Regions from separate parts of the Halomonas zincidurans B6 genome, predicted to be linked through region 1. Evidence: riboswitches for the same ligand, from Rfam matches in the RefSeq annotation. Region 1 holds a riboswitch; the other holds the start of a gene.
The links. Region 1 has a riboswitch for thiamine pyrophosphate ahead of HALZIN_RS0101955 (sodium:solute symporter family transporter). Riboswitches for the same ligand answer to the same signal wherever they lie in the genome.
Positions count from the first base shown of each region.

Region 1 (5,432 bases):
GCGCGAGGTGATCGATCCCGCGACCCAGAAGGTCGTCGCCCGGGTGCCGTTCTGCAGCGTCGAGGAGGTCGACCTTGCGGTGGCCAGCGCCCAGGTCGCCTTCAAGACCTGGCGCAAGGTGCCGCTGGCCAAGCGCATGCGCATCATGCTCGCCTTCCAGGCGCTGATCCGCGAACACACCGGCGAGCTGGCGGCGCTGATCACCGAGGAGCACGGCAAGACCCTGCCCGACGCCGAGGGCGAGGTGGGGCGCGGCCTGGAAGTGGTCGAGCATGCCTGCTCGATCACCTCGCTGCAGCTCGGCGAAATCGCCGAGAATGCCGCCAGCGACGTCGACGTCTATTCGCTCAACCAGCCGCTGGGCGTGGGCGCGGGGATTACCGCGTTCAACTTCCCGATCATGCTGCCGTGCTTCATGTTTCCGCTGGCCATCGCCACCGGCAACACCTTCGTCTTGAAGCCTTCCGAGCAGGACCCGTCGTCGACCATGCGGCTGGTCGAGCTGGCCCATGAGGCGGGTGTGCCGCCCGGTGTGCTCAACGTCGTGCACGGCGGCCCCGAGGTCGCCAACCGGTTGTGCGACCACCCGGACATCAAGGCCGTGTCGTTCATCGGTTCGACGCCGGTCGGCACACAGATCCACGCCCGCGCCGGGGCCGCCGGCAAGCGCGTGCAGGCGATGATGGGCGCCAAGAACCATTGCGTGATCATGCCCGACGCCAATCGCAGCCAGGCGATCAACAACCTGCTGGGCTCGGCGTTCGGCGCCGCCGGCCAGCGCTGCATGGCCAACTCGGTACTGGTGCTGGTCGGCGAAGCGCGCGAGTGGCTCGACGAGATCGTCGACAAGTCCCGCGCCATGACCGTCGGCCCCGGCACCCAGCGCGACGCCGACCTGGGCCCGCTGGTGTCGCCGGCGGCGCGCGAGCGGGTGGTGGCGCTGATCGGCAAGGGCGAGGCCGAAGGCGCTACGCTCAAGCTCGACGGCCGCGGCCTGAGCGTCGACGGCTATCCGGACGGCAACTTCGTCGGGCCGACCCTCTTCAGCGACGTGACCGCCGACATGGCCATCTATCGCGAGGAGATCTTCGGTCCGGTGCTGTGCGTGGTCGGTGTCGACACGCTGGACGACGCCATTGCGTTCATCAACGCCAACCCCAACGGCAACGGCACTTCGATCTTCACCAACTCCGGCTGGGTGGCCAAGCGCTTCGAGAGCGACATCGACGTCGGCCAGGTGGGTATCAACGTGCCGATCCCGGTGCCGGTGGCGTATTTCAGCTTCACCGGTTCGCGGGCCTCGAAGCTCGGCGACCTGGGGCCCAACGGCAAGCAGGCGATCCAGTTCTGGACCCAGACCAAGACCGTCACCGCGCGCTGGTTCGAGCCGGAAAACGTCTCCTCGGGAATCAACAGCACCATCTCGATGGGCTGATTCGTACCATGCTGTAACGCGGCCTCGTCTCGCCGGAGACGGGGCCGTCCTGCGTTGAGAGAAACAAAGAGTCAGTGCGTCTAGACGATCCGGCACCTCTGAAGCAACTGAATGACCGGCTCGAGCTGGCTTTCGTGAAGCACCAGCAGGGTCGTGGCCTGCGGCTCGCCCTCGGCGGGCGTGACGATGGCGAACTCGCCCTCTTCGAGGTGGAATTCGTGGACCTCGCAGGGCCCGGAAGTCGTCAGGCAGCGGATCGAGCGGTAGACGTCGTCCTCGCCGTAGGTAAGGCGATGATAGATCTTGAAGAAGGTATAGAGAAGCAGCCCCTGGTCGAACGCGGGCCAGCGCGCCGGGGTGCTGCGAGTCAGCTCGTCTATCGCCTGGCCGGCCTGCTCGGCCTGGGCGATCGCGTCGTCCAGCGGCCTTTCGAGCAGCGAGCGGTCGTCGCAGGGCAGCGCCTGGCCGTCGCGTCGCGCCTGGCGATAGCGGGCCTCGACGTGGCGCAGGTCGGCGAGGTTACGCAGGGCATGATCGCTATGATTGAGTTCGCCGAGCTGGAAGTTGCCGTTTTCCCAGCCGTGGATCACCCGCACCTTCAGGTCGGCCGCGGCCAGCGGGCGGTCGAGCAGAGCGTGCAGAGCGACCGGCAGGTGGTCCCAGCGTGCATGAACGTGATTGCCGAACGCCTGGTAGGGATCGGCGAACAGCGCATGCAGCCGGCCGGGGGCATGCTCGTTGGCTTCGTGATAAGGCATGGCGCTTGGACCCTATGTCTGCGTTATTCTTCGTTGTTGTGTCATCGTTTCAGACCGTCGAATGATACGTTGAGCCGGCGGTTCATGCAGCACCGCCAGGCCGGACGCTATGCCCGGCACATCCGAGGTTACGACAATTTGCCATAACTTGGGTTATCGGCGCTGCGGCGTTAATCTTTAATCGACACATCTACATTCACTGTCGCCAGGGGAGTCCTGTCCACAGGGCGGGCTGAGAGTGCGGCTTTACGAAAGCGCTGACCCTGGAACCTGATCCGGTTCATACCGGCGGAGGAAGTGCGACATGTTTTACGCGACCCTGGCCGCGCTCGCTGCGGCGTTGCTGTTGTTTGCCATCCTGGGACTGCGCGCGAGCCGCGCGGGGGAGGCGCTCGACGACTACATGACCGCGCGCAATTCACAGCCGGCCACCACCCTGGGGCTGTCGTTTCTGGCCTCGGGAATGGGCGCGTGGATTCTCTTCGCCCCGCCGGAAGTGGGGGCCTTCGTCGGCCCGGTGGCGCTGGCCGGCTACGCCATCGGCTCGGCGCTGCCGTTTCTCGTGCTGGCATTGTGCGGCCCGGCGATCCGCCGCTGCCTGCCCGAAGGCCGGAGCATCGGCGAGTTCGCCGCGGCGCGGTTCGGCAGTGGCGTACGCCGCTATGTGGCGCTGATCTCGGTACTCTACATGGCCTGCTTCCTGGCCGCCGAGTTGAGCGCCATCGGCGGGATCACCGAATTGCTCTCGCCGCTGTCGGGCAGCGTGGCGATCGTCGCCGTGGCGGTGACCACGCTGGCCTATACCGCCTGGGGCGGGCTGCGTGCGAGTCTGGTCACCGACCGCTGGCAGGCGCTGTTGCTGAGCGCGCTGCTGCTGGTCGTCGGCGGCGTGGCGCTGGCGCGAATGCCCGCGTTGCCGGCCTCGGCCGCACTGCCCGACGTCGCGTTCGGCGATGCGCTGGGGGTGGCGCTGACGCTGGTGATCGCGGTGACCGCAGCCAACCTGTTCCACCAGGGCTACTGGCAGCGCATCTGGGCCGCCCGCGATTCCCGGGCGCTGGGACGCGGCGCCGTACTCGGCGCCGTGACGACGGTAGTGGTGGTCGCCGTCGTCGGCGGGCTGGGAATCCTCGCGGCGCTGAGCGAGGCCCGGCTCGGCGAGCCGCCGATGCCGTTCTTCGCCCTGCTGATCGCGGCTCCAGGCTGGCTGAGCCTGCTGGCGCTGGTGCTGGCGGTGACGCTGGTCGCCTCGAGTGTCGATACGCTGCAGAATGGCATCGCCTCGCTACTGGTCGGCGAGGGTGACAGCCTCGACCGACGCGGGCTGTCGCTGAGCGGGGCGCGCTGGATCACCCTGGCGTTGATGGTGCCGGCGATGCTGGTGGCGCTGCAGGGCGTGTCGGTGCTGCGGCTGTTTCTGATCGCCGATCTGTTATGCGCCACGGCGGTGGTGCCGGTGCTGTTGGGGCTCTGGTCGCGGATGAGCACCGCCGCGGCGGTGGCCGGTGGGCTGGCCGGGCTGAGCGGCGCGGTGCTGCCGGGCTGGATCGCCCAGGGCAGCCTGGCAGGCGGTCTGCTGGCGGCGAGCTTCCCGGGCGGCGCGCCGACCCTGGCGCCGTTTCTCGGCGCGCTGACGGCCTCGACGCTGGTGGCGGCGCTGGTCGCCTGGGTGCGGCCGGTGAGGGCGCTGTCGGCCCAGTGATCGGCTGGCTCGCTGGCTGCCCGCTGTGCCACTCAGCGACCGGAGGCAGTTTGCAAGCGGACTGCCGCGCTTTCAGACTGAGTCGGCTAGGCTGTTATGCAGCCTCGCAACAGACCCGCCCGCGTGACCAGTTCAGGGAGTAGCCGTGATGAGTGATGAACCCCACGCCGACCCGCGTCGTCGCTATTCGAGCCCGGTGGTCGACGGCCCTGGCAAGTCGGCCAGCCGCGCGATGCTGCGTGCGGTGGGCTTCGAGGACGACGATTTTTGCAAGCCGCAGGTGGGCATCGCCTCCACCGCCAGCCAGGTCACGCCCTGCAACAGTCATATCGACGAACTCGCCGAGCAGGCCCGGGCGGGAGCCAACGAGGCCGGCGGCAAGGGCGTGGTGTTCAATACCATCACCATCTCGGACGGCATCGCCAACGGTACCGAGGGCATGAAGTACTCGCTGGTCTCGCGCGAGGTGATCGCCGACTCGATCGAGACGGTGGCTGGTTGCGAGGGCTTCGACGGGCTGGTGGCGATCGGCGGCTGCGACAAGAACATGCCGGGCTGCATGATCGGCCTGGCGCGGCTCGATCGGCCCAGCGTGTTCGTCTACGGCGGGACCATCCTGCCGGGCGACAATCACACCGACATCGTCTCGGTGTTCGAGGCGATGGGCGCCCACTCGCGCGGCGACATCGACCTGATCGCGCTCAAGCAGATCGAGGAGACGGCGATCCCCGGGCCGGGCGCCTGCGGCGGCATGTACACCGCCAATACCATGGCCTCGGCGATCGAGGCGCTGGGCATGAGCCTGCCCAACTCCTCGGCGCAGAACGCCGTCTCCGACACCAAGCGCGACGACAGCCGTGCCGCCGGGGCGGCGGTGCTCGCGCTGCTCGAGCGTGACCTCAAGCCCAGCGACATCATGACCTCTGATGCCTTCGAGAACGCCATCACCGTGGTCATCGCGCTGGGCGGCTCGACCAACGCGGTGCTGCATCTGCTGGCGATGGCCAGCGCCATCGGCGTCGAGCTTTCGGTGGACGACTTCACGCGGATTGGCCGGCGCGTGCCAGTACTCGCCGACCTGCGGCCTAGCGGGCATTACATGATGAGCGAACTGGTGGCGATCGGCGGCATCCAGCCGCTGATGAAGACGCTGCTCGAGGCCGGTTTGCTGCACGGCGATTGCCTGACGGTGACCGGCAAGACGCTGGCCGAGAATCTCGCCGAGGTCGCGGCGTACCCGGACGATCAGCGGATCATCGCGGCGCTCGATGCGCCGATCAAGGCGCAGAGCCATCTGCGCATCCTGCATGGCAACCTGGCGCCGGAGGGCGCGGTGGCCAAGATCACCGGCAAGGAGGGCACGCGCTTTACCGGCCGCGCGCGGGTGTTCGGTTCCGAGGAGGAGGCCCAGGCGCGCATCAACGACGGCAGCGTGGTCGCCGGCGAGGTGGTGGTAATCCGCTACGAAGGGCCGCGCGGCGGGCCGGGCATGCGCGAGATGCTGACCCCGACCTCGGCGATCATGGGGCGCGGGCTG
Region 1 is NZ_JNCK01000001.1:411,892-417,323, forward strand. It holds gene HALZIN_RS0101945 (CoA-acylating methylmalonate-semialdehyde dehydrogenase) at 1-1,435, shown strand, start outside; gene HALZIN_RS0101950 (hypothetical protein) at 1,516-2,193, opposite strand; TPP riboswitch at 2,391-2,508, shown strand; gene HALZIN_RS0101955 (sodium:solute symporter family transporter) at 2,498-3,895, shown strand; gene ilvD (dihydroxy-acid dehydratase) at 4,044-5,432, shown strand, end outside.

Region 2 (5,432 bases), 1.9 Mb from region 1:
TAGAGCTCGCCGCCCTGCTCGCGGAATCGCTCGGCTTGTTCTTCCATGCCTTTGATCACCGCTTGCCGGTCGCCGTCCAGGCCGTGTTCGGTTGCATAGTCGCGGACCTCCTGGCTGATCTTCATCGAGCAGAACTTGGGACCGCACATGGAGCAGAAGTGCGCCACCTTGGCCGAGTCCTTGGGCAGGGTCTCGTCGTGGTATTTCCGCGCGGTGTCCGGGTCGAGGCCGAGGTTGAACTGATCCTCCCAGCGGAACTCGAAGCGCGCCTTGGACAAGGCGTTGTCGCGCCTCTGTGCGGCCGGATGACCCTTGGCGAGATCCGCCGCGTGGGCGGCGATCTTGTAGGTGATGATGCCGGTCTTGACGTCGTCCTTGTCGGGCAGGCCCAGGTGCTCCTTGGGCGTGACGTAGCAGAGCATCGCGCAGCCGTACCAGCCGATCATCGCCGCGCCGATGCCGGAGGTGATGTGATCATAGCCCGGGGCGATGTCGGTGGTCAGCGGTCCCAGAGTGTAGAAGGGCGCTTCATCGCAATACTCGAGCTGCTTGTCCATGTTCTCCTTGATCAGCTGCATGGGCACGTGGCCGGGGCCCTCGATCATCACCTGGACGTCGTGCTGCCAGGCGATGCGGGTCAGCTCGCCCAGGGTCTCGAGCTCGGCGAACTGGGCCTCGTCGTTGGCGTCGGCCACCGAGCCCGGGCGCAGGCCATCGCCCAGCGAGAAGGCGACGTCATAGCGCTTGCAGATCTCGCAGATCTCCTCGAAGTGCTCGTAGAGGAAGCTCTCGCGATGGTGGTAGAGGCACCACTTGGCCATGATCGAGCCGCCGCGGGAGACGATGCCGGTGACGCGCCTGGCGGTGAGCGGCACGTAGCGCAGCAGCACGCCGGCGTGGATGGTGAAGTAGTCGACGCCCTGTTCAGCCTGTTCGATCAGGGTGTCGCGGAAGATTTCCCAGGTCAGGTCCTCGGCTGCACCCTTGACCTTCTCCAGCGCCTGGTAGATCGGTACGGTGCCGATGGGCACCGGGGCATTGCGGATGATCCATTCGCGGGTCTCGTGGATGTTGGCGCCGGTGGACAGATCCATGATGGTGTCGGCACCCCAGCGGATGCCCCAGGTCATCTTGTCGACCTCTTCCTCGATGGAGGAGGTGACCGCCGAGTTGCCCAGGTTGCCGTTGATCTTCACCAGGAAGTTGCGGCCGATGATCATCGGCTCGGATTCCGGATGGTTGATGTTGCAGGGAATGATCGCCCGGCCCGCGGCAACCTCATCGCGCACGAATTCCGGGGTGATCTCCTCGGGCAGGCGGGCGCCGAAATTTTCGCCCGGGTGCTGGTGGCCGAGTATCCGTTCGACTTCTTCGGTACCTGCGTACTTTGTAGAGAGTGCTTGCCGGCGCTGGTTCTCGCGAAGGGCAATAAACTCCATTTCCGGGGTGACGATACCTTGACGGGCGTAGTGCAGTTGGGTGACGTTGCGCCCGGGCTTGGCGCGCCGTGGCGTACGCGTCAGGTCGAAGCGCAGCGGGGCCAGCGTCGGGTCGTTGGCGCGGCGGTGGCCATACTCGGAGGTGGGGCCGTCGAGCCGCTCGGTGTCGTCGCGCTCGTCGATCCAGGCGCGGCGCAGCTCAATCAGGCCGCGGCGCAGGTCGATGTCGGCCTCGGGGTCGGTGTAGGGGCCGGAGGTGTCGTAGACCAGCAGCGGCGGATTGGCTTCATCGACGCCGGAAGTTGTGGTTGGTGAGAGGCTGATCTCACGCAACGGCACGCGGATGTCGGGACGCGTACCCTCGACGTAGATCTTGCGCGATCCGGGCAAGGCCTGGATGGCCGCTTCGTCGACTTGGGCCGTTTCGGCGAGGAAGTGGGTGGTCTTGCTCATGGTGTTCTCCCTTGGGTAGGCGCTGTCAGGGAGGACCGCCGGGAGGACAGAGGCAGGCCGATGGAATCCGGCTGCATGTCGCTTGATCCCTACGCTGGTCCTAGCCAGTTCAGGTTCAACGGGCCCCGCCATGACGCCACGGCGTATTGCCGTGCCATAAGGCGATCTCAGCCGGTTCCACCGGCACCCCGTCAAGCGTGTGCGGGAACGCGCCCGCACAGTCGGCAGTGTGGGTAACGCCGCGGCGCCGGTCAAGCGGCGTGCGAAAGGAAGGCGGCCTTCGCGCCGCGTGCGACAGCAAGGCCCGGCATCATGCGCCCCGAGTAGCCGTGCGGGTTCAGCGATAGAGCCGGTGGCGGCGGTAGTCGCTGCGCTGTTGCTGCTCTTCGGGGGTCTTGCGGTAGCGCTTGTATTCCCACTGATACTGCGCCGGATCGAGGGCGATCGCCGCCTCGACGCTGGCATTGACGCCGCGTGCGGCGATTGCCTCGTCGGCATCGTAGACGCGCTCGTCGGCGGCGAGGAAATGGATCTCGAACCCCTGTGGCTGGCCTTCGCCGGCTTGTCGGCGGCGGGCCACGCCGGTGACCACTCGGGCCTGGGTGCGCGCCACCAGCTTGGGCAGCAGGGTGCCGGTATAGGCCGGGCGATGAAAGAAGTCGGCGAATACCCCGCCCCGCCAGTCGGGCTCCTGGTCGGGCAGGATGCCCACCGCCTCGCTACGCCTGAGCGCCTTGAGCAGCGCGGCGACGCCACGTGAATTGGTGGGCACCAAGGCCGCGCCCATGCGCTCGCGGCCCTGGCGGATCAGCGGATCGAGCTCGGCGATCTTGGGCGGCTCGTACATCGCCGTGAACGGGAAGTGTGCGGACAGCCAGAAGTTGAGGACTTCCCAGTTGCCGAAATGCGGCGCCAGCACGATCACCCCGCGGCCCTCGGCGCGGGCCTCGTCGAGCAGCTCGCGGCCGTGCACGGCCTGGATCGAGGCCTCGACCCGGGCCGGATCGGCCATCCAGGCGAAGCCCAGCTCGAGCATCGTCGCGGTGGAATGACGGAGGCTGTCGCGAGCCAGCCGAGCGCGCCGCGTGTCATCGAACTGGGGGTAGACCTCGCGCAGGTTGATATCGGTGACCTTGCGCTCGCGGGCGCTGAAGCGATAGATCAGCGGCCCCAGTCGGCGCGCCAGACGCCACAGCGTGATGGGTCGGGCGTGCGACAGCAGGCGCCACAGGGCAGCGATCAAGCGCGCTTGCAAGGCGCTGGGGTAGGGTCGGTCACTCATGCGGGTCGACGGCTTCAAACTCCGGGGCGAGCATTTAACGGGTTGCGCCGCGGGCTTCATGCAGCGCTTTCGGTCGGTGTCGTGTCGTCACGCTACCACAGCCAGGTTTCGATATTGCTCGGCGCGCGCTTTTCCTGAAGGCCCTTGAAGCCCTTGACGCAGCGCACGATCAGCCAGATCGCCAAGCCCAGCATCAGGATCAGACCGATGCCGATCAGCGACAGCAGCGCGGCGACGATGGCATACAGCAGGCCGATCCAGAAGGTGCGGATCTGGTAGCGGTAATGCCCATCCAGCCACGGCGGGCCCTTGCCGCGATACACGTAGGCGATGATCACCCCGACGATCGGCGTGATGCCGACCACGAAGCCGGCCAGCAGCAACGCGTAGACCACCATGGCCATGGTGGTGTCGGCAGGCTGCGGGGCTTCGTCGGCGAACGTTTCGGGGCTGTCGAAAAGCGGATCGGCCATGACGGATCTCCAGGTCGATGAAGGCGGGGGGATGGAAACTATTGACGATCGGGGCGGCACAGTTCGATCAGGTTGTTGTCAGGATCGCGCAGATACAGCGAGACGATCGGCCCGCCGGCGCCCTGACGGGCCACCGGGCCGGTCTCGACCTGAATGGCCAGGGCATCCAGGTGCGCCTGTACCTCGTCGAGCGGCAGCAGGCTGCGAAAGCAGATGTCCAGGCTGCCGGGCATCGGGCAGCCGGCGCGCGGCGCGATCGAGGTATCGACCGGATGCAGGCGCAGGGCGATGTCGCCGAGCACCAGGTCGACGCGCTCGGCGTCGCGATAGCGCGCCTCCAGCCCCAGCACCCGGGTGTAGAAATCCACCGCCCGGGGGATGTCGGTGACGGTGACGACCAGATGGTCCAGGCCCGCTAGCATTGGCATGTTCCTCATGGGCTTTCATGGCTGCGCAGCCGCCGGTCGGCGACGGCGACCCGGCTTGTTCTCGGTATTCCAGCATACGCTGATACGCGCGTCGCTGTCCCGCGTCACCGAGTGACCAGTGGCATGAATCGCCAACCGCTAATACGCTGTGACAACGGGCGGTGCTGGCCGCGCAAAAGTGCTTTGTTGCCGGCAGGCGCCGGCGTATAGTCGCCCGCGAAATTGCGCTACTTCCATGACAGCGTTGTCCGTCTGGCGTTCCACCTTGGCGTGGCACCGCCGTTACCATCGATCGTGAGGCATCCATTTCATGTCGCCCCAGTTACTGGCCATGGCCCTGGCTCCCCTGTTGGGTCTTTTCATCCTGGGGATCGGCAACGGCTTTCTGGCAACGCTGATCACCCTGCGTCTGGACGCCGCCGGCGCCTCGGCGGTAGTGATCGGCTGGGTCTCGTCGGCGTATTTCATCGGCCTGGCGATCGGTGCGCTGCTCAACGACCGGCTGTTGCTGCGCATCGGCCACATCCGTGCCTATGCTTGTTTCGCCTCGCTGGTGGCGGTGACCGTGCTGCTGGCGGGGTTATGGCTGAATCCCTGGTCGTGGTTCGTGCTGCGGCTGATCGGCGGCTGGGCGACGGTGGGTGTGTATCTGGTCATCGAGAGCTGGCTGTTGACCGCCTCCGACACCCGGGTGCGCGGCCGGCTGCTGGCGCTGTACATGATTTCGCTGTATGCCGCCGGGGTGATCGGCCAACTGCTGCTGGGGGTGACCGATGCCGCCGGCGCGCAGGTGCCGTTCATGGTGATCGGGCTGCTGGCGTCGCTGTCGGTGCTGCCGATGGCGATGATTCCGCGGGTCTCGCCGCTGCTCGAGCACGCCGAGCCGCTGCCGCCGTTGCGCCTGATCATGCTCACCCCGACCGGGGTGATGGGCTGCTTCGGATCGGGATTGGCGGTCGCCGCGCTCTATTCGCTGCTGCCGCTCTACCTGCAGCGCAGCGGATTCAGCGTTCAGCACATCGGCCAGATGATGGCGGTGATGGTGCTCGGCGGCATGTTGCTGCAATACCCCATCGGCCGCTGGTCCGACCGCCATGACCGCCAGCTGGTGCTGATCCTGATCGGCATCGCCAGCCTGGCGCTGTCGCTGGGCGCGCTGTCGCTGGCCGACTGGCCGTGGCTGCTGGCCGGCGTGCTGTTCCTGCTCGGCGGCGGCGTGTTCGCGCTGTATCCGGTGGCGGTGAGCCACGCCGCCGACCGCGCCCCGGCCGGTGCGCTGGTGCGCATGAGCCAGGGGCTGTTGCTGATTAATGCACTGGGTTCGACGCTCAGCTCGCCGTTGATCTCGCCGATCATG
Region 2 is NZ_JNCK01000001.1:2,320,362-2,325,793, reverse strand. It holds gene thiC (phosphomethylpyrimidine synthase ThiC) at 1-1,892, opposite strand, end outside; TPP riboswitch at 1,962-2,093, opposite strand; gene HALZIN_RS0110970 (lysophospholipid acyltransferase family protein) at 2,230-3,174, opposite strand; gene HALZIN_RS0110965 (DUF4870 family protein) at 3,267-3,647, opposite strand; gene HALZIN_RS0110960 (VOC family protein) at 3,686-4,069, opposite strand; gene HALZIN_RS0110955 (MFS transporter) at 4,386-5,432, shown strand, end outside.
Region 2: linked by a shared signal. The riboswitch ahead of thiC (phosphomethylpyrimidine synthase ThiC) and the one ahead of HALZIN_RS0101955 (sodium:solute symporter family transporter) in region 1 are both predicted to bind thiamine pyrophosphate.